DNA from 2 places in the Cellulomonas sp. NEAU-ZC6 genome. Region 1 is predicted to be linked to the other one. Evidence: predicted binding sites of a transcription regulator. Region 1 holds the regulator's gene; the other holds the start of a gene.
What was found. Region 1 encodes LexA, which represses DNA repair genes until DNA is damaged. Its sites were predicted from a motif close to TCGAACANNTGTTCGA; they were not measured.
Positions count from the first base shown of each region.

Region 2: a site for LexA is predicted at 3,145-3,160, ahead of AC1050_RS02735 (Rv2578c family radical SAM protein). Genes of this name have one in related genera too.

Region 1 is NZ_JBXFYH010000003.1:452,003-460,456, forward strand. Features, by position in the region: gene AC1050_RS15620 (LysR family transcriptional regulator) at 1-203, opposite strand, end outside; gene AC1050_RS15625 (aminotransferase class V-fold PLP-dependent enzyme) at 285-1,361, shown strand; gene lexA (transcriptional repressor LexA) at 1,416-2,174, opposite strand; gene AC1050_RS15635 (LysM peptidoglycan-binding domain-containing protein) at 2,590-2,841, shown strand; gene nrdR (transcriptional regulator NrdR) at 3,281-3,811, shown strand; gene AC1050_RS15645 (S9 family peptidase) at 3,867-5,891, shown strand; gene AC1050_RS15650 (AMP-binding protein) at 5,958-7,655, opposite strand; gene AC1050_RS15655 (aldo/keto reductase) at 7,741-8,454, opposite strand, start outside.
Region 2 is NZ_JBXFYH010000001.1:574,255-582,708, forward strand. Features, by position in the region: gene AC1050_RS02725 (GNAT family N-acetyltransferase) at 1-129, opposite strand, end outside; gene aspS (aspartate--tRNA ligase) at 126-1,967, opposite strand; gene AC1050_RS02735 (Rv2578c family radical SAM protein) at 2,048-3,136, opposite strand; gene AC1050_RS02740 (TspO/MBR family protein) at 3,262-3,822, shown strand; gene hisS (histidine--tRNA ligase) at 3,839-5,209, opposite strand; gene AC1050_RS02750 (MBL fold metallo-hydrolase) at 5,215-5,946, opposite strand; gene AC1050_RS02755 (peptidylprolyl isomerase) at 6,136-6,918, shown strand; gene AC1050_RS02760 (DUF349 domain-containing protein) at 6,915-8,454, shown strand, end outside.

The DNA of each region.
Region 1 (8,454 bases):
AGAACCAGCCCGGCATCCGTCAGGCGCACGCCGCGCCCCGCACGCAGCACGACCGGTGTGCCGATCGTCCGCTCGACCGCGCGCAGCTGCTGGCTCGCCGCGGGCTGGGTGAGGCCCAGCGCCCGGGCCGCGGCGGTGACGCTGCCCGTCTCGTGCACGGTGCGGACCAGGCGGAGCGCGGCGGCGTCGAGCGTGCGGGGCATGCCCGAACGATAAGCCCCGTGCATGCGTCGGGAACGGACTGGCCGTTGCACGCATGGGCCGCGGGCGACGACCGTAGGGGCATGCGCTCCCTCGACGACCTCCGCCGCGAGTTCGACCCCGCACCCGGGTACCTGAACGCCGCCACCGCCGGGGTCGCCCCGCGGCGCACGGTGCAGGCGCTGCGGGCGGACCTGGACCGGTGGGGCGGTGGCGGCATCGACGTGCCCCGCTACGAGGCCGCGGTCGCGGCGGCGCGCAGCCGGTTCGCCGCGCTCGTCGGTGTGACGGCGGACCGGGTCGCCATCGGGTCCCAGGTGTCGGCCATGGCGTCGGTCGTCGCGGCCTCGCTCCCGGACGGCGCCCGGGTGGTCTGCGTGGCCGGCGACTTCAGCTCGGTGGTGTTCCCGTTCCTCGCGCAGGGGCCCCGGCTGGAGGTCCGGCACGTCCCCGCCGACCGCCTGGCCGCGGAGGTGCTGGCGGGCGCCGACCTGGTCGCCTACTCCCTGGTGCAGTCGGCCACGGGCGCGGTGCTGGACGACGACGCGGTCCTGGCCGCGGCCCGGGCGGTCGGGGCCCGCACGCTGTGCGACCTCACCCAGGCGGCGGGCTGGCTCCGGGTGGACGCCGGCCGGTACGACGTCAGCGTCACCGCGGCGTACAAGTGGTTGTGCGCGCCGCGCGGCACGGGGTTCCTGACCGTCCGCGAGCAGGTCCAGGAGGCCCTGCTGCCGACCCAGGCCGGCTGGTACGCCGGCGACGACCCCTGGGCGTCGTGCTACGGGCCGCAGATGCGACTGGCGGGCGACGCGCGGCGGTTCGACGTCTCGCCCGCCTGGCAGGCCTGGCTCGGGGCGGCCGAGTCGCTGGCCGCCTTCGACGGGGTCGACCCCGACGCGGTGCAGGCGCACGCCGTCGGGCTGGCGGACGCGTTCCGCGCCGGGCTCGGCCTCGCGCCGGGCGGCAGCGCGATCGTCACCCTGCCCGACCCGGACGGCGCCCTGCGGGCGGACCTGGAGCGCGCCGGCTGCCGCGTCGCCGGGCGGGCCGGCCGGGTGCGGCTGGCGTTCCACGCCTGGAACGACGCCGCCGACGTCGACGGCGCCCTGGCCGCGCTGGCCGCGCTGGCCGCACGGACGGTGCCCGCGCCCGGGACCTGACCGGGCCCCGGGACGTGCCCCGGGGCGCGGCGCGCGGCGCGCCCCGGCCGCGGGTCAGAGGCTGCGGAGCACGGAGACGACGCGGCCGAGCACCTCGGCGTGGTCGCCGTCGATCGGGGAGTACGCGGCGTTCTGCGGCAGCAGCCACACGTGCCCGTCCGCGCGCTTGAGCGTCTTCACGGTGGCCTCGCCGTCCAGCATCGCGGCGACGATCTCGCCGTTCTCGGCGACGGGCTGGCGGCGGACGACCACCCAGTCCCCGTCGCAGATCGCGGCCTCGATCATCGAGTCCCCGACCACCTTGAGCAGGAAGAGCTCACCGGCGCCGACCAGCTGGCGGGGGAGCGGGAACACGTCCTCGACCAGCTGCTCGGCGAGGATCGGCCCGCCGGCGGCGATGCGGCCGACCACGGGCACGTAGGCCGCCTCGGGCGCGCCGTCGCGCGCCGCGGAGTCCTCGTCGCCGATGCCGAGCGCGCCGGGCAGCGTGGCGACCCCGCGGGAGTCGTCGGGCTGGACGACCTCGATCGCGCGCGGCCGGTTGGGGTCGCGGCGCAGGAAGCCCTTGCGCTCCAGCGCGGTGAGCTGGTGCTTGACGCTGGACGGGCTGGTGAGGCCGACCGCGTCGCCGATCTCGCGCATGCTCGGCGGGTAGCCGCGCGACTCGACGGAGGCGCGCACCGTCTCGAGCACGAGCCGCTGGCGCGGCGTGAGGCCGTCGCCGTCCCCGAGGTCGACCACGGAGGCGCCCGTGGCCGCCGGGCCGGCTCCCGCCGTCGTGCCCGCCGCGGCGCCCGTTCCGTCGCTGGTCATGTCCGCTCCCGTCCGTCCGCCCTGGTCAGAGCGCCCACGCGTCCGTCGCGGGCGACCTGTCGGGCGGGCGTGTCAGTGCCTCGTGGTGCGCTGTACCCGACGTCGACGAGCGTAGGGCGCGGGGCCGGTGGTTTCAAACACCTGTTCGATCGTGTCTCGACATCGGCGGCGAGTCGTGGCAGCATCGTACAGACGTTCGAACGAACACACGTTCGACCGGGCCGCAGGGCGGCCCAGGAGGGAAGTGGTGGAGATGAGCGCGGTCGCAGCACACCCGGGGATCACCTCGGGGACCCGTGCAGGCTCCTTCCGTCCGGCGCGCCCGCAGGCGCCCGTCCGGCGCGACGGGGATGCGCGCCGGGCGGGGTCGGCGCCGCAGGGTCGGCTCCACCTGACCCGACGGGGCCGCGTCGTCGTGGTGCTCCTCGGCCTGGCGGTCGTGCTCGGCGGTGCCGTCGGCGGCCGCGCGGTCGCCGACGGTCCCGAGCGGGCGACCGAGGTGACGACCCACGCGGTGATGGCGGGCGAGACGCTGTGGCAGATCGCGTCGACGGTCGCCGCGCCCGGCGAGGACGTGCGGGACGTCGTCCGCTCGCTGCAGGACCTCAACGGGCTGGCCGACGGCTCGCTCCAGGCCGGCCAGGTGCTGGTGATCCCGGCGGACTGACCGCGGACTCCGCCCCGGACGGCCGCCCCGGTGGCACCACGGAGGTGCTGGTGAGGGCCACGGCGCCGGCTCACCGGATTACGACACTCGCTGCTTGCGTAATTGCGACGGCCGCCTCTAGTGTGGTGCCACCTCGAACGGCTGGCTGGGGGGCTCGCCACGAGGGACGCATCGTCGTCGTGGCTCTCGGGCCCGGCACGGAGGCGTGCAGCAACCGTCCGCGCGAGGCGAGTCGTCGCGGACGAGACGGGACGGGGGCGTCCCCACGAGGGTGGCCGCACCAGCGGCCACCCTCGTCGTCTGCCCGGCCTCGGTCGTGGCGCCGAGCCGTGTTGCGTCGTGGCGCGCGGGGGCCCTACCGTGTCCCGGTCGTCCGGACGGGCGCGGCGCAGCTGCCGTCGGCCCGCCGCGGCGACGACCCCCTTGGAGGAGGCGCCCCATGCACTGCCCGTTCTGCCGCCACGCCGACTCCCGCGTCGTCGACTCGCGCACCTCGGACGACGGTCTGTCCATCCGCCGGCGCCGGCAGTGCCCGCAGTGCAACCGCCGCTTCACCACGATCGAGACCGCCAGCCTGTCGGTCGTGAAGCGGTCCGGGGCGACCGAGCCGTTCAGCCGGGAGAAGATCGTCAACGGCGTCCGCAAGGCCTGCCAGGGCCGCCCGGTGAGCGACGACGACCTCGCCGTGCTGGCGCAGCGCGTCGAGGAGACGCTGCGCGCGAGCGGCAGCGCCGAGCTCGACGCCTACGAGATCGGGCTCGCGATCCTCGGCCCGCTGCGAGACCTGGACGAGGTCGCCTACCTGCGGTTCGCCAGCGTGTACCAGGCGTTCGACTCGCTGGACGACTTCGAGGCCGCCATCACCGTGCTCCGCGCGGAGAACGAGGTGGCCGACGCCGCCCGGCGCGCCGGCACGGACGCGGCCCCCGAGCCCGACGACGAGGACGGCGCGGGACCCGTCGCCTCCTGACGCCGCTGCGCGGGTCGCCCCACCGGTGCGGTCGGCGCGTACTACGGTCGAGTGCGTGATCCCAGCTGACCTCTCGCTCCTGCACGCACCCGGCACCCCCGCGCTCGCCCCCGACGGCTCGTTCGCCGTCGTGGCGCGTACCGCGCCCGACCTGGACTCCGACGAGTACACCGGCCAGCTCTGGCGGGTCGCGACCGACGCGTCCGCCCCGCCGGTCCGCCTCACGCGCGGCCACCGGGACTCCGACCCGCAGGTCTCGCCCGACGGGCGCTGGGTCGCGTTCCTGCGCGCGGAGCCGAAGGGCCGGCCGCAGCTGCACCTGGTCGAGGCCGCGGGCGGTGAGCCGGTGCGCCTGACCGACGCCCCGCTGGGCGTCCAGACCGCGCGGTTCTCGCCCGACGGCACCGTCCTGGCGTACCTCGCGCGCGTCCCCGACGAGGGCCGGTACACGGCGGATGGCGAGCCGGGGGCCGAGCGGCCGCGGCACATCACCGAGCTGCCCTACCGGCACGACGGCGTGGGCTTCACCCGGGACAAGCGGCGTCAGCTGTTCGTCGTCGACGTGCCGGCGGACCCGGCCGAGCGCGCCGTCGCCGCGGACGAGGACGTCGCGGCCGGGTCCCGTCAGGTCACCGCCGGCGACACCGACGTGGAGCAGGTCGCCTGGCTGCCCGGGGGCCGGTTCGTCGCCGCCGTGGCCGCCCGGCACGCCGCCAAGGACGCGGACCTGCGCAGCGACGCGGTCGTCGTGGACACGGCTCCCGACGCCGACCACGCGCTGCGCCCGCTGACGGACGCGGACGCCGGCAGCACGCTGGCCGTCGCCGCGGTGCTGCCGAGCCCCGACGGCACCGCGCTCTGGCTGCTGGCGCAGGACATGGGGCCGACCGGTCGCGACTTCGTCGCCCGGCAGACCGGCCTGTACCGGCTGCCGCTCACCACCGGCGACGGCGTGCCCGCGGCCGCCGGTGCGCCCACCCGGCTGACCGACGAGGAGGCCGTCGACCTCGACCCCGGCACCTTCGCGGTCACCGCGGACGGCGTCCTCGCCGGCGTGCTGCACCGCGGCACCGTCGTGCTGCGGGAGCACCGCGCCGACGGCTCCACCCGGGACCTCGTGGCCGGGACCGTCGCCGTGCACGGCGTCGCCGCCGCGGCCGCCGCCCCGGTCGCCGCGGTCACGGTCGCCGGACCGCTGACCTCGGGCGACCTGCACGCGGTCGACCTCGCCACGGGGGAGACCCGGGCGCTCACCGACTGGTCCGCCGCGCTGCGTGCCACGGGCCGGGTCCGCGAGCCGCGCGAGCTGACCGCGACGGCCCCGGACGGCTACCCGGTGCACGGCTGGGTCGTCACGCCGGACCCGGAGCGGTTCGCCGGACCGCACCCGACGATCCTGATGATCCACGGCGGCCCGTACGCGCAGTACACGGTCGCCCTGTTCGACGAGGTGCAGACCCTCGCCGAGGCGGGCTACGCGGTCGTGTACGGCAACCCGCGCGGCTCGGCCGGCTACGGCTCGGCGCACGGCTCGGCCATCCGGCACGGGTTCGGCACGGTGGACACCGACGACGTCCTGGCGCTGCTGGACGCCGCGCTGGAGGACCCGGCCCTGGACGGCGACCGCGTCGGCGTCATGGGCGGTTCGTACGGCGGCTACCTGACCGCGTGGCTGACCACCCGGACCGACCGGTTCGTCGGGGCGATCGTCGAGCGCGGGTTCCTCGACCCGGTCAGCTTCGTCGGGTCCAGCGACATCGGGTGGTTCTTCGGCCTGGAGTACCTGGGCGACGGCGACGACGAGGCATCCCGTGCCGCGGTGGCCGCGCAGTCGCCGATGGCGCACGTCGCGCAGGTGACGACCCCGACCCTGGTGATCCACTCCGAGCAGGACTGGCGCTGCCCCGTCGAGCAGGGCCAGCGCTGGTTCGTGGAGCTCAAGCGCCGCGGCGTGCCCGCCGAGCTGCTGCTGTTCCCGGGCGAGGGGCACGAGCTGACCCGCTCGGGCCGCCCGCAGCACCGCCTGGTCCGGTTCGAGCACGTGCTCGACTGGTGGAGCCGGACGCTCCCCGTCGCCTGAGCCGCACGACGAAGGCCCGCACCGGTCGGTGCGGGCCTTCGTCGTGCGTGCGCGAGACCGGTCGGGTCAGGCGGTACCGCCCGCGAGCAGGTCGTCCCGGACCACGCGCCGCAGGACCTTCCCGATCTGCGACCGCGGGAGCTCCGTGAGGATGACCAGCTCGCGCGGCACGGCGTAGCGCGCGAGGCGGGCGTCGCACCACTCGCGGACCGCGGTGAGGTCGACGTGCGCGCCGAGCTCGGTGACGATCGCGGCGACGACCTTCTCGCCGAGGTCGCCGCCGGGCAGGCCGACCACGGCGACGTCGCGGACGCCCGGCATGCTGCGGAGCTTGTCCTCGACCTGCGACGGGTACACCTTGAACCCGCCGGTCACGATCATCTCCTTGATCCGGTCCACCAGGACGACGAAGCCGTCCTCGTCGAGCCGGACCACGTCGCCGGTGCGCAGCCAGCCGTCCTCGAGCAGCTGGTCGGCGGTCTCCTCGGGGCGGCCCCAGTAGCCGGAGAACACCTGCGGGCCGCGGATCAGCAGCTCGCCCTGCTCGCCCGGCGCGACCTCGCGGGTGGGGTCGTTCTGGTCGACCACGCGGATGTCGGTGCTGGGGAACGGCAGGCCGAGCGCGCCGGGCCGGCGGGCGGGGGACAGCGGGCTGCCGAGCGCGACGGGGGAGGTCTCGGTCATGCCGTAGCCCTCGACGACGAGCCCCCCGGTCGCCCGCTCCCAGCGCGCCGCGGTCTCGGGCGACAGCGACATCGCGCCGGAGATGGCGTAGCGGAACGACGTGAGGTCGGCGCCCTTGCTCTGCTCGGCGGCGGCCGCGAGCCGGTCGAGCATCGGGGGGACCGCCGGCAGGAACGTGCCGGGGCGGCGGCGCTGCGCCGCGAGCACCGACTCCGGGTCGAACTTGGGGAACGCGACGAGCGTCGCGCCGACCCGGGTCGCGTAGGTCAGGCACAGCGTGAGCCCGAACGCGTGGAAGAACGGCAGGACGCCGTAGATCGTCTCGGTACCGGGCTCCGCCTGGGTCCAGGCCTGGCCCTGCACCGCGTTGGCCACCAGGTTCCGGTGCGTGAGCACGGCGGCCTTCGGCGTGCCGGTGGTGCCGCCGGTGTACTGCAGCAGCGCGACGTCCTGCGCTCCCGGGCGGGGGTGGTCCGCGGCCAGCGGCGCGGCGTCCGCGACCAGGCGGTGCCAGACGGGCGTGCCGGCCGGCGGGGTGCTGCGCAGCGCGGCGCGGGTGCGGCGGGCCGCGGGCAGCGGCAGCCGCAGCGCGAGCTGCTTGACCCGCGGCAGGTCGGCGGACACGTCGACCGCGACGACGGTGCGCACGGCGGTGGCGGGCTGCGCCTCCAGGGCCGCGGGCACCGCCTTCTCCCAGATCAGGGCGACGGTCGCGCCCGAGTCGGCGAGCTGGTGCTCGAGCTCGGCCGCGGTGTACGTCGGGTTGTGCTCGACGACCACGGCGCCCAGGCGCAGGGCCGCGTAGAACGCGACCACGTGCGACGTGCAGTTGGGCAGCGCGATGGCCACGCGGTCGCCGGCACCCACGCCGAGGTCGCGGAGCACCGTCGCCCCGCGGGCGACGGCGTGGGCCAGGTCGGCGTACGTGGTGGCCGCGCCCATGAAGTCGACGGCGACCCGCTCGGGCCAGGTCGCCGCGGCGCGGTCGAGCGCAGCCAGCAGGGACTCGTCGGGCACCGTCACCTCGGCGGGGACACCGGGGGCGTAGGAGTCGTGCCAGGGTCGCGTGAATGCAGTCACGAGGTCACCGTAACCTACGCAGCCGTAACTTACGTGTGCGTAGCCTGAGGCAACCGCGCACCGGGTACCGCGCCGACGCAGGTCCTCACAGATCGGACGAGCGGGACGCCCACAGGTTGATGCCCGCGTCGACCGCGTGCAACTCGATCTCCGCGAGCTCGGCGTCGGTGAGCGCCGGCCCGTGCACGGCCGCGAGGTTCTCCGTCAGCTGCTCGGGGGTGCGGGCGCCGAGTGCGACCGAGGTCACGCGCGGGTCGCGGAGCACCCAGGCGATCGCCAGCTGCGCGAGCGACTGCCCGCGTGCCTCGGCGACCGCGGCGAGCGCGCGCACGCGGGCCAGGTTGTCGTCGCTCAGGTACTCCGGCCGCAGCGGCCCGCCCCGCGCGGCGCGCGAGTCCGCGGGCACGCCGTCCAGGTACTTCCGGGTGAGCATCCCCTGGGCCAGCGGGGAGAACGCGACCACCCCGAGTCCCGCCCCGGCCGCCACGTCGAGCAGGCTCGCGCCGCCCGCCTCGGGGTCCGGGCGCTCGACCCAGCGGTTGAGCATCGAGTACGACGGCTGGTGCAGGGCCAGCGGCAGCCCGATCCGCCCCGCGACCGCCAGGGCCTCCTGCGTGCGCCGGGCGGAGTACGACGAGATCCCGGCGTACCGGGCACGACCGGAGTCCACGGCCGTCTTGAGCGCACCGATGGTCTCCTCGAGCGGCGTGCTCGGGTCGAACCGGTGGCTGTAGAACACGTCGACGTGGTCGGTGCCGAGCCGGCGCAGCGACTGGTCGAGCGACGCCAGCAGGTACTT
Region 2 (8,454 bases), on a different contig from region 1:
GGTGCGCACCCGCGCGGGCCGCCACCAGCGCCGCTCGTCGAGCAGGAACGGGTCGTCCGCCCACCGCGCGGGCAGCGCGGGGGCGGACGACGTCGTCCCGGCGGCCGCCTCGTCGGCGACCGGGGTCACTGCTGGGCGGGTGCCGCCGCGTCCGCGACGGGGGTCTCGGCCGTGGCGCCCTGGGGGGCGACCGCGGCCTTGCCGTCGCCGGCGGCCTTGGCCTTGGCGTCCACGCCGGCCTCGCGGCGCTGCTGCGCCGTGATCGGGGCCGGGGCACCGGTCAGCGGGTCGAAGCCGCCGCCGGACTTGGGGAACGCGATGACGTCGCGGATCGACTCCGAGCCGGTCAGCAGCGCGACGATGCGGTCCCAGCCGAACGCGATGCCGCCGTGCGGCGGGGCGCCGAACTGGAACGCGTCGAGCAGGAAGCCGAACTTCTCCTGCGCCTCGGCCTCGTCGATGCCCATGACCGCGAACACGCGCTCCTGGACGTCGCGGCGGTGGATACGGATCGACCCGCCGCCGATCTCGTTGCCGTTGCACACGATGTCGTAGGCGTAGGCCAGCGCCTCGCCCGGGTCCTCCTCGAAGCGGTCGATCCACTCCGGGGTCGGGGAGGTGAACGCGTGGTGCACGGCCGTCCAGGCGCCCTCGCCGACGGCGACGTCGTCGTCCTCGCCCGTCGGCTTGAACAGCGGCGCGTCGACGACCCACACGAAGGCCCACGCGGACTCGTCGATCAGACCGCCGCGGCGGCCGACCTCGAGGCGGGCGGCACCGAGCAGGGCACGGGCCTCGGCCGGCTTGCCCGCGGCGAAGAACACCGCGTCACCCGGCTGGGCACCGACGGCGGCCACCAGGCCCTCGCGCTCGGCCTCGGAGATGTTCTTGGCGACCGGGCCGCCGAGCGTGCCGTCCTCGGCCACGGTGACGTAGGCCAGGCCCTTGGCGCCGCGCTGCTTGGCCCACTCCTGCCAGGCGTCGAAGCCGCGGCGCGGGGTCGAGGCGCCGCCCGGCTGGACGACCGCACCGACGTAGGGCGCCTGGAACACGCGGAACGGCGTGTCGGCGAAGAACGACGTCAGCTCGACCAGCTCCAGGCCGAACCGCAGGTCGGGCTTGTCGGTGCCGAACCGGGCCATGGCGTCGGCGTAGGTCATCCGCGGGATCGGCGTCGTGATCTCGTAGCCGATCAGGTCCCACAGGGCGCGCAGGATCTGCTCGCCCAGCGCGATGACGTCCTCCTGGTCCACGAACGACATCTCGACGTCCAGCTGCGTGAACTCCGGCTGCCGGTCGGCACGGAAGTCCTCGTCGCGGTAGCAGCGGGCGATCTGGTAGTAGCGCTCCAGGCCGCCGACCATCAGCAGCTGCTTGAACAGCTGCGGCGACTGCGGCAGGGCGTACCAGGACCCCGGCGCGAGGCGGGCCGGCACGACGAAGTCGCGGGCGCCCTCCGGCGTCGAGCGGGTCAGGGTCGGGGTCTCGACCTCGACGAAGTCCTGGGCGTCGAGCACGCGGCGCGCGGCCTGGTTGGCCTTGGCCCGCAGGCGCATCGCCTTGGCGGGCTCGGGCCGGCGCAGGTCCAGGTAGCGGTGGCGCAGACGCGCCTCCTCGCCCACCGGCTCGTCCAGCGAGGACGACACCTGGAACGGCAGCGGCGCGGACTCGTTGAGCACGACGACCTGGTCCGCGACCAGCTCGACCTCGCCCGTGGCCAGGTGCGCGTTCTCGTTGCCCTCGGGCCGGCGACCGACCTGGCCGGTCACCTGCAGCACGTACTCGGCGCGCAGGCCGTGCGCGACGGCCTCGTCCCGGACGACGACCTGGGCGATGCCCGAGGCGTCCCGCAGGTCGACGAACGCCACCCCACCGTGATCGCGCCGGCGATCCACCCACCCGGTCAGGGTGACGGTGGTGCCGATGTGCTCGGCCCGCAGCGAGCCGGCGGTGTGGGTGCGCAGCACGGAGAGTCCTCTCAGGTGGTGGGGCGCTGCATCGCGCAGCCCGGCGAGTCTACTGCGGCCCCGCGCGCCGGCGGCGCCCGTCAGAACAGCGCGGGCTGCACGGCGCCGGACGCGACGCCCGGGACCAGGCTCTCCGGCAGGTCGCGGGACCACCCCGGCCGGAACCGCCACGGCGACGGCTGGGGGCGGCCGCCGGGGTCCACCGCGTCGGCCAGGGCGGGCGGCGCGTCGAGGCCGTGCCGGCGCCGCAGCGGCCGCACCCGCTCGGTGAGCCAGCGCCGGTACTCCTCCGGGACGTACGCCCCGTCGCCGTACAGCCGCCGGTACTTCGCGACCAGGGCCGGGTGCTGGTCGGCGAGCCACCGGAGCATCAGCGGCCGCACCGGCCCGCGCAGGTGCAGCGGGATCACCGTCACCCCGGTCGCGCCCGCGGCGGCGAGCTCGCGGAACAGGCCGTCCAGGTGCGCCGTGCCGTCGGTCAGCCACGGCAGGACAGGGGCGACCATCACGGTGCAGTCGAAGCCCGCGTCCCGGATCGCGCGGATCATGGCCAGCCGGGCGCGCGGCGTCGGGGTGCCGGGCTCGACGGCCTGCTGCAGCGCCTCGTCGCCGATGGCCAGGGACACGGCGATGCTGACCGGCACGTCCCGCGCCGCCTCGGTCAGCAGCGGCAGGTCGCGGCGCAGCAGCGTGCCCTTGGTGAGCACGGAGATCGGCGTCCCCGCGTGCGCCAGGGCGCCGATGATCCCCGGCATCAGCGCGTAGCGGCCCTCGGCCCGCTGGTACGGGTCGGTGTTGGTGCCCAGCGCGACGTGCTCGCGCCGCCAGGACGGCCGGCGCAGCTCCGCGGCGAGCACCTCGACGACGTTGGTCTTGACGACGATCTGGGTGTCGAAGTCCGCGCCGGCGTCCATCCCGAGGTACTCGTGGGTCGGTCGCGCGAAGCAGTACGTGCAGGCGTGCGAGCAGCCGCGCATCGGGTTCACGGTCCACCGGAACGGCATGGCCGACGCCTCGGGGACCTTGTTGAGCGCCGACTTCGCGTGCACCTCGTGGAACGTGACCCCCGCGAACTCGGGGGTGCGCACCGACCGCTGCAGGCCCGCCAGCGTCAGCCCGGGCAGCGCCGCGTCCGTCGCCTCGGTCAGCTTCTGCCCGTCCCACCGCATGGCTCGATTCGAACACGCGTTCGACCCGGTGGCAAGCGGCCTGGTCACGTTGCGCTCCGCTCGCAGGTGCTCAGCATGCTGGCGTCCGGGTTGCCGGTCCCGCCCGGACCGTCGACCGTGGAGGTATGACCACCGCGAACCCGGCGTCGTCCGCCCGTCCCGATCCCGCCCGCGCCCGCACCGGCCGCACCCGCCCGGTCACCCCCGAGGCCCGCGGCGTCCGGTCCTGGCTGGTCCTCGCCGGCCTGCTCCTGCTCAACGTGCTGGTGGCGGGCGGCGGCAGCATCGCCTCGTCGTCCGGGGTCGACGGCTGGTACGCCGACGCCGCGAAGCCGTCGTGGGTGCCGCCGAACTGGGTGTTCGCCCCGGTGTGGACCGTGCTGTACGTGATGATGGCGGTGGCCGCGTGGCTGATCTGGCGGCGGCACGGCTTCCGTGCCGCCCGCACCGCGCTGGTCCTGTACGGCGTGCAGCTGGCGCTGAACGCGGCGTGGACCCCGGTGTTCTTCGGCGCCGAGCAGCTCGGCTGGGGCCTCGTGGTCATCCTCCTGCTGGAGGTGGCGCTGGTCGCGACGATCGTCGCGTTCCACCACCTGACGCCCTGGGTCGCGTGGCTGCTCGGCCCCTACCTGGCGTGGGCGCTGTACGCCACCACCCTGAACGCGGGCGTCGCGGCCCTGGCCTGACGCCCGCGCCCCGAGGTCACTCCCCCGCCGGCACCACCCGGGGGAACAGGTCCTCGGCCGGAGGCGCCCAGACGGCCGCGTCGGCGTCGACCTGCTCGCCCGAGCGGATGTCCTTGACCTGGTCGGCGGCGCCGTCCTCGCCCGCGGGGAACCACACGTACGGGATGCCGCGCCGGTCGGCGTGCTTGATCTGCTTGCCGAACTTGGCGGCGGTCGGTGCGACCTCGACCGGCACGCCGCGGGCGCGCAGGGCTGTCGCGACGGCGTCCGAGACGGGGCGGGTCTGCTCGTCCGTGACGGCGACCAGCACGGCCGCGGGGACGCCGCGGGTCGCGCGCACCAACCCGCCGGACAGCAGCCGGGACACCAGCCGGGAGACGCCGATCGACAGCCCGACGCCGGGGTAGGTCTGCTTGCCGTCCGAGGCGAGGGTGTCGTAGCGCCCGCCCGAGCAGATGGAGCCGAGCTGCTCGTGGCCCACCAGCACCGTCTCGTAGACCGAGCCGGTGTAGTAGTCCAGGCCACGCGCGATCTTGAGGTCGGCGACGACGACGCCGGGGGCGCGCACCGCGGCGGCCTCGACCAGCTGCCGGAGCTCGTCCAGGCCCTGCTCCATCAGCTCGGACCGCACGCCGTGCGCGGCCGCGAGCTCCCGCACCCGGTCCACCACGCCGGCGTCGCCGCCGCTGATCGCGGCCAGCGCCAGGCAGGCCTGCGCCTGCTCGGGCGTGGCGCCCGCCTCGGCGACGAGCTGGCCGGCGACCTTGTCCGGCCCGATCTTGTCCAGCTTGTCGATGCTGCGCAGCACGCCGTCGACGTCGGTGAGCCCGAGCCCGCGGTAGAAGCCCTCGGCGACGCGCCGGTTGTTCACCAGGATCCGGACCGGCGGCACGCCGATGTCCCGCAGGGCGCCGAGCGCCTCCGCCATGACCAGCGGCAGGTCCACCTCGTAGTGGTACGGCAGGTCGCCGGAACCGACGACGTCGATGTCCGCCTGCACGAACTCGCGGAACCGGCCGTCCTGGGGCCGCTCGCCGCGCCACACCTTCTGGATCTGGTAGCGCTGGAACGGGAACGCGAGGTGGCCCGCGTTCTCCAGCACGTACCGCGCGAACGGGACCGTGAGGTCGAAGTGCAGGCCCAGCTGGCCGGACCGGTCGGCGTCGGAGCCGTCCACCTCCTCCTGCAGCCGGCGCAGGACGTACACCTCCTTGGAGGTCTCCCCCTTGCGCAGCAGCTGGTCGAGCGGCTCGACCGCGCGGGTCTCGATGCCGGCGAAGCCGTGCAGCTCGAAGGTGCGCCGCAGCGTGTCGAGGACGTGCTGCTCGACCACGCGGCCGTCGGGGAGCCACTCGGGGAAACCGGACAGAGGAGTCGGACGTGCCATGCGCGTCATCCTGCCAGGTACGGGTTGGTCCTCAGCTCCACGTCCACGCGGGTGGCGGGGCCGTGGCCGGGCAGGACGTGCGTGCCCGGGGGCAGCACCGCCACGACCTCGCGGAGCGTCGTGGCCATGACGGCGGCGTCACCGCCCGGCAGGTCGGTGCGCCCGACGGTGCCGGCGAACAGCACGTCGCCCGTGAACGCGACCTGGTCCGCGCCCGCGTCCACCAGATACAGCGTCGACCCCTCGGTGTGCCCGGGCGCGTGCCGGGCGACCAGCCGCACGCCGCCGAGCACGAGCTCGGCGTCCGCCGTGCGCGCCCCGTCGTCGCCGGCGCCGAACGGCTCGACGGCGCCCGCCTCGAAGCCCTCGGCGTCGGCGCCCGCGGCGACGAGGGCCGCACGCAGGGCGTCCCGGACGCCGAGCGCGTCGGGTGCCGCGCCCCCTGCGCCTCCTGCACCCAGGGTGCCGAGCGGGTCGGCCAGCCGGTACGCGTCGCGCGCGTGCAGCCGGACCGGGACGCCCGCCTCGGTCGCGAGCCGGCCCGCGTCCCACACGTGGTCGGCGTGCCCGTGGGTCACGACCACCCCGGTGATCCGCAGCCCCTGCTCCGCCACGACGCCCCGCACGGCGTCGGCGACACCCACCCCGGGGTCCACGACGACGCAGGTCCCGTCGTCCGCCGCCACCACGTAGCAGGCGGCGGCGAACACGGGCGAGGTGACTCCGACGATGCGCACCCGGCCACGCTAGCGGTGGCGTCGGCACCGCTCCGCCCGGGCCCGCGACGGCTGCGCGGCAGGTCGGCGCGACGCCCGCGGCGCGGGGGGCGTCCGAGTCCCGCCCCGGCTGCCTAGACTGTCGGGCGGGCGCGGGTGCTCCGTGTCCACCAGGGGGACCCGCCCGCAGGTCGAGATCGAGGAGTGTGCGTGCCGTCCAGCAAGCGCGAGCGCGAGTACGAGCGCCGCCGGTACGAGAAGTGGCAGGAGCGCCAGACCGCCCGGCGGGCCAGGCGGCGTCGCCAGCAGATCGTCGCCGTCGGTGTCGTCGGCGTGCTGGTGCTGGGCGTCGGCGTGACCGCCGGCATCCTGCTGTCGGGATCGGGCGACGGCGGCGCGGACGCCGCGAGCGACCCCGGTGCCACGACCGCGGCGACCACCCCGGCGGAGCGCGTCGGCAACGGCGGCGTCGTCCCCGAGGCCGCGCTCGCCGAGGGCCGCACCTGGACCGGCACGATCACGACCAGCCAGGGCGAGATCGGCGTCGAGCTCGACGGGGCCGCCGCGCCGCAGGCGGTGGCGAACTTCGTCACCCTCGGCCAGGAGGGCTACTTCGACGGCACCGACTGCCACCGGCTGACCACCGAGGGCATCTACGTGCTGCAGTGCGGTGACCCGACGGGCACCGGCACCGGCAGCCCGGGCTACTCGTTCGGCCCGATCGAGAACGCGCCCGCGGACGACGTCTACCCGGCGGGGACCCTCGCCATGGCGCGTCAGGGCGGCAACGGCGAGTCGATGGGGAGCCAGTTCTTCCTCGTCTACGAGGACTCGACCATCCCGGCGGACGACGCCGGCGGCTACACCGTGTTCGGCCGCATCACGTCGGGCCTCGACGTCGTGCAGGCAGTCGCTGACGCGGGCGTGAGCGGAGGTGCCTCCGACGGCACCCCCTCCACCCCCGTCACCATCGAGGGAGTGGAGACCCAGTGACCGAGACGCCCGACGAGCAGCAGCGCTCGCACGACGACGAGGCCGCCGTGGCCACGACGGCGCCGGACCAGCAGGTCGAGGAGACCGCGCCCGAGGAGACCGCGCCCGAGGAGGTCGCGCCCGAGGAGGCCGCCGCCGAGGACGTCGCTCCCGAGGAGACCACGCCCGCGGAGACCGCCCCCGAGGAGACCACTCCCGAGGAGGTCGCCCCCGTGGAGGCCGCCGCCGCCGAGGAGACTGCTGCCGAGGAGACCACGTCCGAGGTGACCGCCTCGGAGGTCGCTCCCGAGGACGCCCCCGCCGGGGGGACCGCTCCCGAGCAGACCACCTCCGAGGTGCCCGCCGCGGAGCCCGCCGCCGAAGAGGTGGCACCGGAGACGGGCGCCGCAGCCGAGGAGAGCACGCCGGCGGAGGCCGCTCCCGAGGCGCCCACCGCCGCGCCCGCGGCCCCGGCCGCCGCCCCCGGCCCGGTCCCCCGCCCGCCGCTGCCGAGCGCCATGCGCCCCCGGCCGCGCCCGGCCCCGGGCCAGTCCCCCGTCGCGGCCGCGACCACCCCGGTGGCGCCCGCCGCCCCGGTGACCGTCCCGGACGACTCGGCGGAGGCGGCCGCGGCGACGGCGTTCGGCCGCGTGGACGAGGACGGCACGGTGTACGTCCGCGAGGCCGCCGGCGAGCGTGCCGTGGGCCAGTTCCCCGGCGCCACCGCGGACGAGGCCCTCGCCCTGTACGTGCGCCGGTTCCTGGACCTCCAGGCCAAGGTCGTGCTGTTCGAGGCGCGCCTCACCGCGACGGACCTCGCGGTCAAGGAGATCGACCAGACGCTCACGCGCCTGACCGAGGAGACCGCCGAGCCCGCCGCCGTCGGTGACCTGGACGGGCTGCGTGCCCGCCTGGACGCGCTGCGCGCGACCGCGGCCGAGCGGCGCGCCGCGGTGGAGGCCGAGCGGGCCGCCGCCCGGCAGGAGGCGCTGGCCGCCCGCACGCAGATCGTCGAGCGCGCGGAGAAGATCGCCGGCACCGACCCGGCCCGGATGCAGTGGCGCCCGGCGGGCGAGCAGCTGCGCAGCCTGCTGGAGGAGTGGAAGGAGGCGCAGCGCTCCGGCCCGCGCGTCGACCGCACCTCGGAGGAGGCGCTCTGGAAGCGGTTCAGCCACGCGCGCACCACGTTCGACCGGGAGCGGCGGCACTACTTCGCCGAGCTCGAGTCCCGCAACGCCGGGGCCAAGGCCACCAAGGAGGAGATCGTCCGCGAGGCCGAGCGCCTGCAGACGAGCACCGACTGGGGCGCGACGGCCGGCCAGTACCGCGACCTCATGGCCCGGTGGAAGGCCGCCGGGCGGGCCAGCCGCGCGGACGACGACGCGCTCTGGGCCCGGTTCCGTGCCGCCCAGGACACGTTCTTCCACGCCCGGGACGAGCTGAACGCCGCGACCGACCGCGAGTACGGCGCCAACCTGGAGGTCAAGGAGGCGCTGCTCGCCGAGGCCGAGGCGATCGACGTGTCGAAGGGCCTCGGGCAGGCCAAGGCCGCGCTCC